Immundisolibacter sp.: one gene and its partner. The protein of the gene in region 1 binds, or shares a complex with, the protein of each later gene. Links are inferred from orthologs where the notes say so. Each region holds a gene or a part of one and is shown in the gene's direction. Other genes may lie near its edges.

Region 1 (5,435 bases):
TCACCATGTCCGACTCGACACTCAGTGCAATGGCGCTGCGCGGCACCTCGTGGCTGGCGCAGTAGGCATCGATGACCTGCCCCAGCCAGGGCCCGAGCTCCAGCAACTCGGTCTCCACCCGCTGCGGCCGGCCGAGCGCCAGCACCTCCTCGATGATGCGGTTCACACGCTCGCTCTGGCGCAACAGGATGGACACCAGCGGCTGCTGATCGGCGCCCAGGCGGGCGTCCTCGCCCAGCAGCTGGGCCGCGTGGCTGATGGCGCCCAGCGGGTTTCGCACCTGATGGGCGATGCTGGCCACCAGGCGACCGAGCGCGGCCAGCTTCAGCAGCTGCGCCTGCTGGTTCAGGGTCGCCGTATCGTCCAGGAAGATCAGCACATCGGCGGACTGACCGCTGCCAAGCGATGCGAAGCGCGGCACCCAGGCATCGGCGGGGCTGCCGGGCGGGGGCTCCTGGCCACCCCGCCACAGGGTCAGTGCCCGATCCAGCTGCGGCGCCACTTCCGGCAGCCGGCTGGCGGGGCCGATGCGGCGTCCGAGCAGGCGCGCCGCCGAGCCGTTGGCGAGACGGATGCGCTGCGCCGCGTCGATGACCAGGACCCCGGTCTGCATGCGCTGGATGATCTCGTCGTTCAGGCGCACCAGCGCCAGCGCCTCGGCCCGCCGATCGCTGGCCAGCAGGGTGCTGCGCCGCACCCGACGCGCCATCTCGAAAGCCAGCACGGCGGCCGCGAAACAGGTGGCGCCCAGCAGGCCGGCCTGGGTGTAGGTCGGCGCCAGGTCGAGCACATTGACCCGGTACAGGCTCTCGCCGAGCACCGCCAGGGCGGCCAGGGCGGCATACAGAAAGGCCAGCCGGCCGGACACCAGCAGGCCGCCACCGGCCACCACCACCACCAGCAGGATGCCAAGCCCGCTGGCAAGCCCGCCGCTGGCGTGGGTGAGCACGGTGATGGCCGCAACATCGGCCGCGACCAGCAGAGTGACTTGCAGATTGAAGCGCGGCCAGCGCAGCGCGAGCGCCACCAGGCCCAGCACGGCGCCGGTCAGGTAGGCCACAGCGGCCAGGCGATACAGGTGCGGCTCGGCGCTGCCCAGCGGCTTCAACGGCGGCTGCAGCAGACTCAGGCCCAGCAGCATCCCGGCGCTGCCAAGCCGCAGCAGGTTGAACCAGAACAGCGGACGCCAGGTGAGCCGATCCTGCGGATCCTCCCCCGCCAGTCCGACCAGCGCACTGCTGGGACCCTCGCCCGAAAAATCCACGAAGGGGCGTTCGGCAGCCGCTTCGGAGTCGCCGCCGGCCCGCGCCCGACGGTGCCGGGATCCGCGTGCCGGCGCCGGCCCGGGGCGCTGGCGCGTGCCCTCAGCCACCGCCGACGGCAGCCCGCCAGCGCGCCTGCAGCCAGTCGCGCATCAGCCAGCGCAGGCCGTCGTGAGCGGCAAAGGTGCGCACCCATTCGCGCCCGCGCACGAACTGCCGGTGACGGGCGCAGCAGCCGTGGGCATCCGCCCGGCCCAGCCAGACGGTGCCGACCGGCTTCTGGTCCGTGCCGCCGTCCGGGCCGGCAATGCCGGTGATCGACAGGCCGATGTCGGCGCCGAAGCGCTCGCGCACGCCACGCGCCATCTGCTGCGCCACCGGCTCGCTGACCGCGCCGTGCTCGGCCAGCGTGGCCGCATCCACACCCAGCAGGTCGTGCTTGGCGCTGTTGGCGTAACTGACCACGCCGCCCAGGAAATAGGCCGATGCGCCCGGCAGATCGGTGATGATCTTGCCGACCAGGCCGCCGGTGCAGGACTCGGCCACGGCGAAGGTCTGGCCGGTTTCGGTCAGATAGCGCGCGAACAGCTCGGGCGTGCTCAAGGCGCTGAAATCGAGCAGGTAGTCGGCGAAATTCTCCAGCGCGAAGGCGCGCAGGCTGCGGATCTGCGCCTCGCTGGCGTCGTACAGCTTCAGTTCCAGTTCCGGGAAGATGGCCCGGTAGCCGAGCTCGATGTTCTGGTCGGCCCACGGCCGCATGGCCGCGGCCAGACTGGACTCGCCGATACCCAGAAAACGCATGAAGCTGTGCGATGCCTTGCGCGCCTGCGGCAGGCTGGCCAGGAAGGTGCGCAGCATGGGCTGCATCTCGCGCGGCGGCCCGGGCAGAGCGACGATGCGCCGTTCGCCGTCGGCCAGCGAGAGGCTCGCCACGAAGCCCGGCGCGGTGCCGTTGGGATTGGCCAGAATCTGCGCCCCGGCCGGGAACATCGCCTGCTTGCGGTTGTTCTCGGTCAGCGGGATGCCGAACTCGGCGAAGCGGCGCTCCACGTGCTGCCAGCTTGGCAGATCGAACTGCAGCGGCACCTGCGCCAGCTGCGCCACCACCTCGGCGGTCAGGTCGTCCTCGGTCGGCCCCAGGCCGCCGGTCATGAACACCCAGCCGGCGCGGTCCAGTGCCGTGCGCAGGACAAAATCCAGATCCGCGCGCCGGTCTCCGGCCGTGAGCATGAGCTGAATCTCAAAGCCAGCCTCCCCCAGCTGGCGCGCCAGCTCGGCACTGTTGCTGTCGATCAGTTCACCCCGCAGCACCTCCTCGCCGGTACTGACGATGCAGGCGGTCAGTCTGGGAATACTCACGCTGGACGCTCGCGGGTGAAGGGCCGGACAACGCCGGGCAGTATGCCGTGCGCCTTCGCGCGCCGTAAACTTCGCGCCCCGCCGCCCGCCCCCACGCCATGCCCGCCGTTTTTCTGCTCGGTCCGACCGCCTCCGGCAAGTCGGCGCTGGCGCTGGCCATCGCCGGCCGCCTGCCGTGCGAGATCGTCAGCGTGGACTCCGGCCAGGTGTATCGGGGCATGGACATCGGCACCGCCAAGCCCGACGCCGCCACGCGCGCCGCCGTGCCGCACCACCTGATCGACATCCGCGATCCGGACCAGCCCTACTCGGCGGGCGAATTTCGCGACGACGCGCTGCGCCTGATCGCGCAGATCGAGGCCCGCGGCCACGTGCCGCTGCTGGTCGGCGGCACCTTCCTGTACTTTCGCGCACTGGAACGGGGCCTGGCGACGCTGCCGGCCGCCGATCCGCAGCTCAGGCTGGCGCTCGAGGACGAAGCCGCCGCGCGCGGCTGGCCGGCGTTGCACGCGGAGCTGGCCGGCGTCGATCCGACAGCGGCGGCGCGCATCGCCCCGGCCGATCGCCAGCGCATCAGTCGCGGCCTGGAGGTGTACCGTCTCACCGGCCGGCCGCTCAGTGCCTGGCAGGCGCAGGCCGCGACGATCGCAAGCCCGCCTGCACTGCGCCTGATCCTGGCGCCGCCGGCCCGGGCCACGCTGTACGCGGCCGTCGATGCGCGCCTCGAGGCCATGCTCGCCGCCGGCCTGCAGGACGAGGTCGCGCGCTTGCGGGCGGCCGGCTACAGCCGCGATCTGCCGGCCCTGCGGGCGGTCGGCTACCGCCAGATGTGGAGCCATCTGGCCGGTGAAATCGATTACCCGACCCTGGTCGAAGCCGCCAAGACCGCCAGCCGCCAGTACGCCAAGCGCCAGCTGACCTGGCTGCGCGGCGACCCGCACGGGCACTGGCTGAACCCGGCGGGCCGCGGCGTGCTCGACCGGGTCTGTGCCCTGATCGGCAAGGGCGCCGCCTGAGCGGCGAACGCGCGCATCGCGGCGCGGTCGAATCGACGGTCGCCGGCCACCTTGAACCGGCGGCGGCGGGCACCCATATTGCTACACTGACGATGCGGGCCAGCCGCCATGGCCTGTTCACACGCGAGGACTACACAAATGAAAAAATCCCAGGGCCTGCAGGATCCGTTCCTGAACCAGCTGCGCAAGGAGCACATTCCGGTCTCCATCTTCCTGGTCAACGGCATCAAGCTGCAGGGCCATGTCGAGGCCTTCGACCAGTACGTCGTGGTGCTCAAGAACGCCGTATCGCAGATGATCTACAAGCACGCCATCTCGACCGTGGTGCCAGGGCGGCCGGTGCGCGTTCCGACCGTGGTCGAGGGTGAGGAAGCGGTCACCCAGGAGGCAAGCGATTCTTAAGCTGACCACCGACCCCGCCGCGCCCGCCCTGCCCACCCCGGCAGGTGCGAACGGGGCAACGGCGGCGCCCGCGCAGCGGGTCATCGTGGTGGCGGTCGAACTGCCCGGCGCCGACATCCCGCTCGAGGACGACCTGGCCGAGGCGCTGGAACTGACACGCGCCGCCGGCGGCCAGGTGGTGGGCACCCTCACCTGCCGGCGCGCGCAGGTCGACCCGGCGCTGTTCATCGGCAGCGGCAAGGCGGCCGAACTGGCGCTGCTGGTGGCCGACACCTGCGCCGAACTGGTCATCTTCAATCACCCACTCAGCCCGTCGCAGGAGCGCAACCTGGAGCGCCTGCTCAAGTGCCAGGTGGTGGACCGCATCGGCCTGATCCTGGACATCTTCGCCCGCCGCGCGCGCTCGCACGAGGGCAAGCTGCAGGTCGAACTGGCGCAGCTGCGCCATTTGTCCACCCGCCTGGTGCGCGGCTGGACCCACCTCGAGCGCCAGAAAGGCGGCATCGGCCTGCGCGGTCCCGGCGAGAGCCAGCTGGAAACCGACCGTCGCCTGCTGCGCGCGCGCCTGCGCCAGCTCGAAACGCGCCTGGAACGCTTGGTCGGCCAGCGCATCAACAGCCGCCGTCAGCGCACGCGCAGCGAAACACCCACGGTGGCGCTGGTCGGTTACACCAACAGCGGCAAGTCGACGCTGTTCAACGCGCTGACGGCGGCCGACGTGTTCGCCGCCGACCTGCTGTTCGCCACGCTCGACTCCACCCTGCGCCGCCTGGAACTGCCGGACTGCGAGCCGCTGGTGCTGGTCGACACGGTCGGCTTCGTGCGCCGCCTGCCGCACGACCTGGTGGCGGCGTTTCGGTCCACGCTGGAAGAGGTCCGCAGCGCCAGCCTGCTGCTGCACGTGGTGGACGCCTCCCGCGACGACCAGCGCCAGCTGATGCTGCAGCAGGTCAACGGCGTGTTGCAGGACATCGGCGCCGGTGACATCCCGCAGATCGAGGTCATGAACAAGATCGATCTGACCGCCCGCGGGCCGCTGCGCAGCGGCGGCGAGCTGGGCGGCCCCGAGCGGGTGTGGCTGTCGGCACGCAGCGGCGCGGGTCTGGATCTGCTGCGGGACGCCATCGGCGAGCGCTTTGCGGACGGCATCTCGCACCAGAGCCTGCACCTGCCCCGTTGCGACGGGCGCCTGCGCGCGCAGGTGTTTCGCCTGGCGCAGGTGCGGCACGAGCAGTTCGACGCCGACGGCGGCTGGCAGGTGGAGTTCGACATCCGCCGCCGCGAACTGGGGCAGCTGACGCCACTGCTGGTCGCCGCCGAGGCCCTGCCGGCCAGCGCGCGACCTGTGGAACAATAAGCGCCCCCAACGCCGGCCCCCCGGCACTCAGGAGAAATT
Region 2 (5,599 bases), on another replicon or contig:
AGCAGCCTACTTTCCCGATAGCCCTGAATGCGCCGTCGGAGAATCCGTGGCTGCAAGCTGCTGATTCGCTGGGCGATGGGAAAACTGTGGGAGCCCGGCTGCGGCGGGCGAGTGCGTGTCTGCCGGCCCGATTCTTGCGGCAAACTGCCCGCCGCCCGGACAGCGGGTGCGCGATTTTCCGGGCCAACACGAGCGCGAAATGCACTACCTGAACGAATTTTTCACCGCCCTGAACGGCATCGTCTGGGGCGTGCCGATGATCGTGCTGATCCTGGGCACGGGCCTGTATCTGCAGCTGCGGCTCGGCTTCATGCCGATTTTCAGGATCGGCCACGGATTTCGCATGGTGTGGAAAAGCCGCCAACCGGGCGCCGCCGGCGAGGGCGAGATCTCGCCTTTCGCGGCGCTGATGACCGCCCTGTCGGCAACCATCGGCACCGGCAACATTGCCGGTGTGGCCACGGCCATCGCCGTCGGCGGGCCGGGGGCGCTGTTCTGGATGTGGATGACGGCCCTGGTCGGCATGGCCACCAAATACGCCGAGGTCGTGCTGGCGGTGAAGTACCGCGAGGTGGACGCCAACGGCGAACACGCCGGCGGCCCCATGTACGCCATCAAGAATGGGCTTGGCAAACGCTGGCGCTGGCTGGGTACGTCCTTTGCGATCTTTGGCGGCCTGGCGGGGTTTGGCATCGGCAACATGGTGCAGGCCAACGGCATCTCCAGCGCCATCCACAACGCCTTCGGCGTCCAGACCTGGGTGACCGGCGTGGTGATGGCAGCGATCACCGGCGCGGTGCTGCTGGGCGGCATCAGGCGCATCGGGCGTGTCGCCGAATACCTGGTGCCGTTCATGTGCCTGCTCTACCTGGGCTGCGTGGCGGTGGTGCTGTATGTGTTCGCCGACCGCATTCCGCAGGCGTTGGCGCTGATCTTCACGCAGGCCTTCAACCCGACTGCTGCCACCGGCGGCTTTCTGGGTTCGACCGTTCTGATGGCGATTCAAAAAGGCGTGGCGCGCGGCATCTTCTCGAACGAAGCCGGCCTGGGCACCGCCGGCATCGCACAGGCTGCGGGCGCCACCAGCAACCCGGTCTATTCCGGCCTGATCGGCATGATGGGCACCTTCATCGACACCATCATCGTGTGCACGATGACCGGTCTGGCGATCATGGTCAGCGGCGTGTGGAGCTCCGGCGCAACCGGCGCCGTGCTCAGCTCCGCCGCCTTCGAGGCGGGCATGCCGGGCATCGGCAAATACCTGCTGGCGGTGACGCTGTCGCTGTTCGCGTTCACCACCATTCTGGGCTGGAGCTATTACGGCGAGAAGTGCTGGGAATACCTGGTCGGCACCGTGTCCGAGAAGCCGTTTCGGATTTTATGGACCGTGATGGTGTTCTTCGGGGCGGTGCTCAGCCTGGACTTCGCCTGGCTGGTGGCCGACACCCTGAACGCCCTGATGGCGATTCCCAATCTGATCTCGATACTGCTGCTCAGCCCGGTGATCGTCGGGCTGACGCGCGAGTACTTCGCGGCCGAGCGCGGGATTGCCGGCGCCCCGGTGCCGGTGCAACTGGATTAGCTTGCCGCCCGCCGGCTGACGTGGCCCATGTAACCATCCTCGTCGGCCGTCCGCGGCCTGCCGGTGGCGCGCGAGGCCTGGCCTGGTTCGGTCGACCGTAGAAGAACGGGCTGTCTCAAGCGGGAGGCCCGCGTCCATGTCCTGCTTCTGCCTTTTTTTAGCGGGGGCGGGGGCACGTTGGTCGTCATAAGTCCCCAGACGCAAGAACTGTCGCGGAGCCCAAGGGTCGAACCGAGTACCCCCTGCAGCGACGAGGAAAATTCCGATGGCTACGCCCAGCAATCACGACGTGGAAACAGGCAAAGGCGGCGAGACGCATCAACGCGTGCCTGCCAAAGGGAGCCACGACCCGGAAGGCCACCTGACCACCAACCAGGGTATCCGCGTCTCGGACAATCAAAACCAGCTCAAGTCGGGTGAACGCGGCCCGGTATTGCTCGAAGACTTCGTGCTGCGCGAGAAAATCTTCCACTTCGACCATGAGCGCATTCCCGAGCGCATCGTCCATGCCCGCGGCTCGGCCGCGCATGGCTATTTCGAACTCTACGAGTCGCTTTCGGATATCAGCAAGGCTGACCTGTTTCAGCGGGCCGGCGAAAAGACGCCGGTCTTCACCCGCTTTTCGACCGTCGCCGGCGGCGCGGGCTCTGTCGATACGCCGCGCGACGTACGCGGCTTCGCCGTCAAGTTCTATACCCGCGAAGGTAACTGGGACCTGGTCGGCAACAATATTCCCGTGTTTTTCATCCAGGATGCGATCAAGTTCCCGGACCTGATCCACTCGGTAAAGATGGAGGCCGACCGTGGCTTTCCACAGGCGGCCAGCGCGCACGATACGTTCTGGGATTTCATCTCGCTGATGCCAGAATCGACTCACATGATCATGTGGGCAATGTCGGATCGCACCATCCCGCGGTCGCTGCGCACGATCGAGGGCTTCGGCGTCCACACCTTCAGGCTGGTGAATGCCAACGGCAAGTCGACCTTTGTTAAATTCCACTGGAAGCCGAAACAGGGCCTGCAATCGACGCTGTGGGACGAGGCGGTAAAGATCGCCGGCGCGGATCCCGATTTCCACCGCCGCGACCTGTTCGAGGCCATCTCCCGTGGTGATTATCCGGAATGGGAGTTCGGCATTCAGGCCTTTGATCAAAAGTTTGCCGATGCATTGCCCTTTGACGTGCTGGACCCGACCAAGATCATTCCGGAAGAGGTGTTGCCAATCCGCATTGTCGGGCGGATGGTGCTGGACCGCTGGCCCGACAATTTCTTTGCCGAAACCGAACAGGTTGCCTATTGCCCGGCCAACGTTGTGCCCGGAATCGACTTTACCAACGACCCCTTGCTCCAGGGCCGGCTGTTCTCCTATCTCGATACGCAAAAGAGCCGACTGGGCACCGCCAATTTTCACCAGATTCCCGTCAATGCGCCCAAATGCCCGGTGATGAACTTTCAGCGCGACGGGCAGATGCAAATGCTTCAGCCCGAGGGCCGCGCCAGCTACGAGCCAAACAGCCTCGATGCTGCCGGCGAAGAAACTGGCCCGCGCGAATGCCCGGTTACCGGCTTCAAGACCTTCGAGGGTCGCGCCGAGCGTGACGAAGAGGGCGACAAGCTGCGCATCAGGCCGGAGAGCTTCGCCGACCATTACAGCCAGGCACGGCTGTTCTTTCGCTCGCTGGCCAAGCCGGAGCAGGCGCATCTGGCCTCGGCGCTGGTCTTCGAGCTGTCCAAGGTGGAACTGGAGCACGTGCGCACGCGCATGCTCTCCAACCTCGTCAACGTCGACCCTGATCTGGCCGGCCGGGTGGCGAAGGGCCTCAACGCGAGCGTGCCCAAGGCTTCGAAGACCGCGGCGCCGGTGCAGGATCTCGATCTGTCCCCGGCGCTGCGGATCATCGGCGGCCCGCGTCAGCTCGTCACGCTGGAAGGCCGCACGGTTGGCATTCTGATCGCGGACGGGTCGGATGCGAAGTGCGTGGCCGATCTGGTTGCAGCCGTTGGCGAAGCGGGCGCCCGACCCCTGATCATTGCACCCCGGGTCGGCGGCGCGAAAATGTCAGACGGTTCCTTGCGCAAGGCGGATGCCCAACTCGCCGGCTGCCCCTCGGTCATGGTCGATGCCATTGCCGTAGTCCTGTCCAAGGAAGGCTGCGACATGTTGATGAATGAGGCGGCGGCCATCCAGTTCATGATGGACGCCTTCGGCCATCTGAAGGCAATCGGCCATACGCCGGAAGCAAAACCCCTGCTCGACAAGGCGGGTGTCAAGCCGGATGCCGGCGTGGTACCGGCGGACAAGGCATTCGTCAAAGCCGCCGGCACACGCTATTGGGACCGTGAGCCCAGTGTGCGCATGTTGGCATAACGGCACGGGTGACCGGGGTGCCGCTAAAGATACGATGGCAAATCGATTCGAAGCGGCACCCCCTTATCAATAGCATGGAGATATTCAAATGCCAGCCAAATCCAAATCCCAGCAAATGGCCGCCGGCGCAGCGCTTGCGGCCAAGCGCGGCAAAAAGAAGGTCGCTGACCTGAAAGGCTCATCCAAGTCCATGTATAAATCCATGAGCGAAGGAGAGCTTCATGACATGGCGGCAACAAAGCAGAAGGGCAAGCCCGATCATGCATCGAAGTCGTGATATCGGCGAAGCAGTTCCGTCAGGGACACGTCGAATTGCTAGCGCCCGGCTATTGTATCCGGACGCCAATATCGAAATTTTTTTCCATTGCCTCGCTTGTCATGATCTGTTGGGGTTCGCAAGCTCACCCCAACCTACGGGCTGGCCGGCGCGCGGCGCCTGGCGCGGGAACTCGGGCCGGGCCACACCATCGTCACGCTGCTGTGCGACTACGGCCAGCGCTACCAGAACAAGCTGTGGAACCCGGCCTTTCTGCGTGAGAAAGGCCTGCCGACGCCCGACTGGCTGGAGTGAGGCAGCCGCGGCCAAGCCGGCCCGGGGAGCCCGGATAGCCGAATTAAAGATTGCGAGCCATCGGCGAACTGCAGGAGCCCGGCTTCGCCGGGCGATCATCGCGCAGAAAAGCTGCGTTACAAGGCTATTTCCGGATAGCGGGCGCTGGAAAATCCAGGATGGATTTATTCAGTTTCCTTCAAGCGCGTGCCGCCCCAGCCAGAACGGCGTGGGTGGATCGCCGCCAAGCGCAGCGCTTGTCACGACAGGTCATGACCTATCGTGACCTGTTGGGGTTCGCAGGCTCCCCCCAACAGGCTTATTGCGCGCGAGCCGTAGCACCGCAGCGCGCGGCGAATGTGTATGCTTCTTTTCTTTATAGTGCTCGCCGCGCTTGATGCGTGGTCGCGCCCCCCTGAGTCCGAGCGTCAGGCTCCACATGGCAGATGTACTGCATCCGCGCATCCGATGCGAACTTGACGACGGCCAAACAGTCGTAGTGACCCCTGTGGCATTCCAGCCGCTGGGGGTGATTGACCTCTGGAAGATTCAGGCCGACCGCTCTGCAGGGCTTCAGTTCCGATTCCGCGGAAGGGGTGCCAAGTTTGACGGCGTTAAACAAGAGGGACAGCTAGACGTCTCGATGACACTGCACTTAACTATGGCACCAACGCCATACGCGTTGGTGGCAGGTGGCTGGCTACCTTTGCCCTTCGTATTGCCTCAACGGTTTCTGCTTGATCGCAATGTTGTCAGCACCCTTCGTCGAATCCGTGAGCACGGCGCCAGGGATGGAGATGCGACGTTCGAATGGTGGACAAATTTCTTCCAGGGTGGTGCTGCCATTTTCAACCCTCTCCCGTATGCATACGAGGGTGCACGCAGGCGTATACCAACCAAGGAAGAATTCGAACAGTCATTTTTGGAGGGCAGGCGAGAACTGGTCCAAGCGTTTCCTGACGCTACCATCATCGCGTTCCACGAAGCGCATGCAGAAGCCGCATACGCACAGCTTGAGGCTCTTGTCGTTCGAGGAGAGCGCGACGCCCGCTTTTTGTTGGATGCGGTGCCTCTGATTGTCGAACGAGTATCTCGAAGG

What was found. Proteins that work in one complex are often made in the same cells at the same time.
Region 2: the proteins of hfq (region 1) and H5U26_RS13610 are in contact, whole or in part, in a crystal structure (PDB 3VU3), measured with the Escherichia coli proteins. The link is inferred for Immundisolibacter sp. from one-to-one orthologs.

The regions. Positions count from the first base shown.
Region 1 is NZ_JACIZD010000002.1:272,892-278,326, forward strand. What follows is about bases 2,621-5,407. They hold hfq (RNA chaperone Hfq), read left to right. Parts: upstream 2,621-3,775; coding sequence 3,776-4,039; downstream 4,040-5,407. Other genes in these bases: H5U26_RS05095 (CinA family nicotinamide mononucleotide deamidase-related protein), read right to left, coding at 2,621-2,621; miaA (tRNA (adenosine(37)-N6)-dimethylallyltransferase MiaA), read left to right, coding at 2,720-3,637; hflX (ribosome rescue GTPase HflX), read left to right, coding at 4,125-5,396. In the rest of the region: H5U26_RS05090 (ATP-binding protein), read right to left, coding at 1-1,264; more of H5U26_RS05095, read right to left, coding at 1,365-2,620. UniProt on the Escherichia coli protein: RNA chaperone that binds small regulatory RNA (sRNAs) and mRNAs to facilitate mRNA translational regulation in response to envelope stress, environmental stress and changes in metabolite concentrations.
Region 2 is NZ_JACIZD010000018.1:40,092-45,690, forward strand. Bases 1,422-4,398 are described here. They hold H5U26_RS13610 (catalase), read left to right. Parts: upstream 1,422-1,847; coding sequence 1,848-3,950; downstream 3,951-4,398. Other genes in these bases: H5U26_RS13605 (sodium:alanine symporter family protein), read left to right, coding at 1,422-1,582; H5U26_RS13615 (DUF3008 family protein), read left to right, coding at 4,039-4,227. In the rest of the region: more of H5U26_RS13605, read left to right, coding at 200-1,421; H5U26_RS13620 (hypothetical protein), read left to right, coding at 4,940-5,599.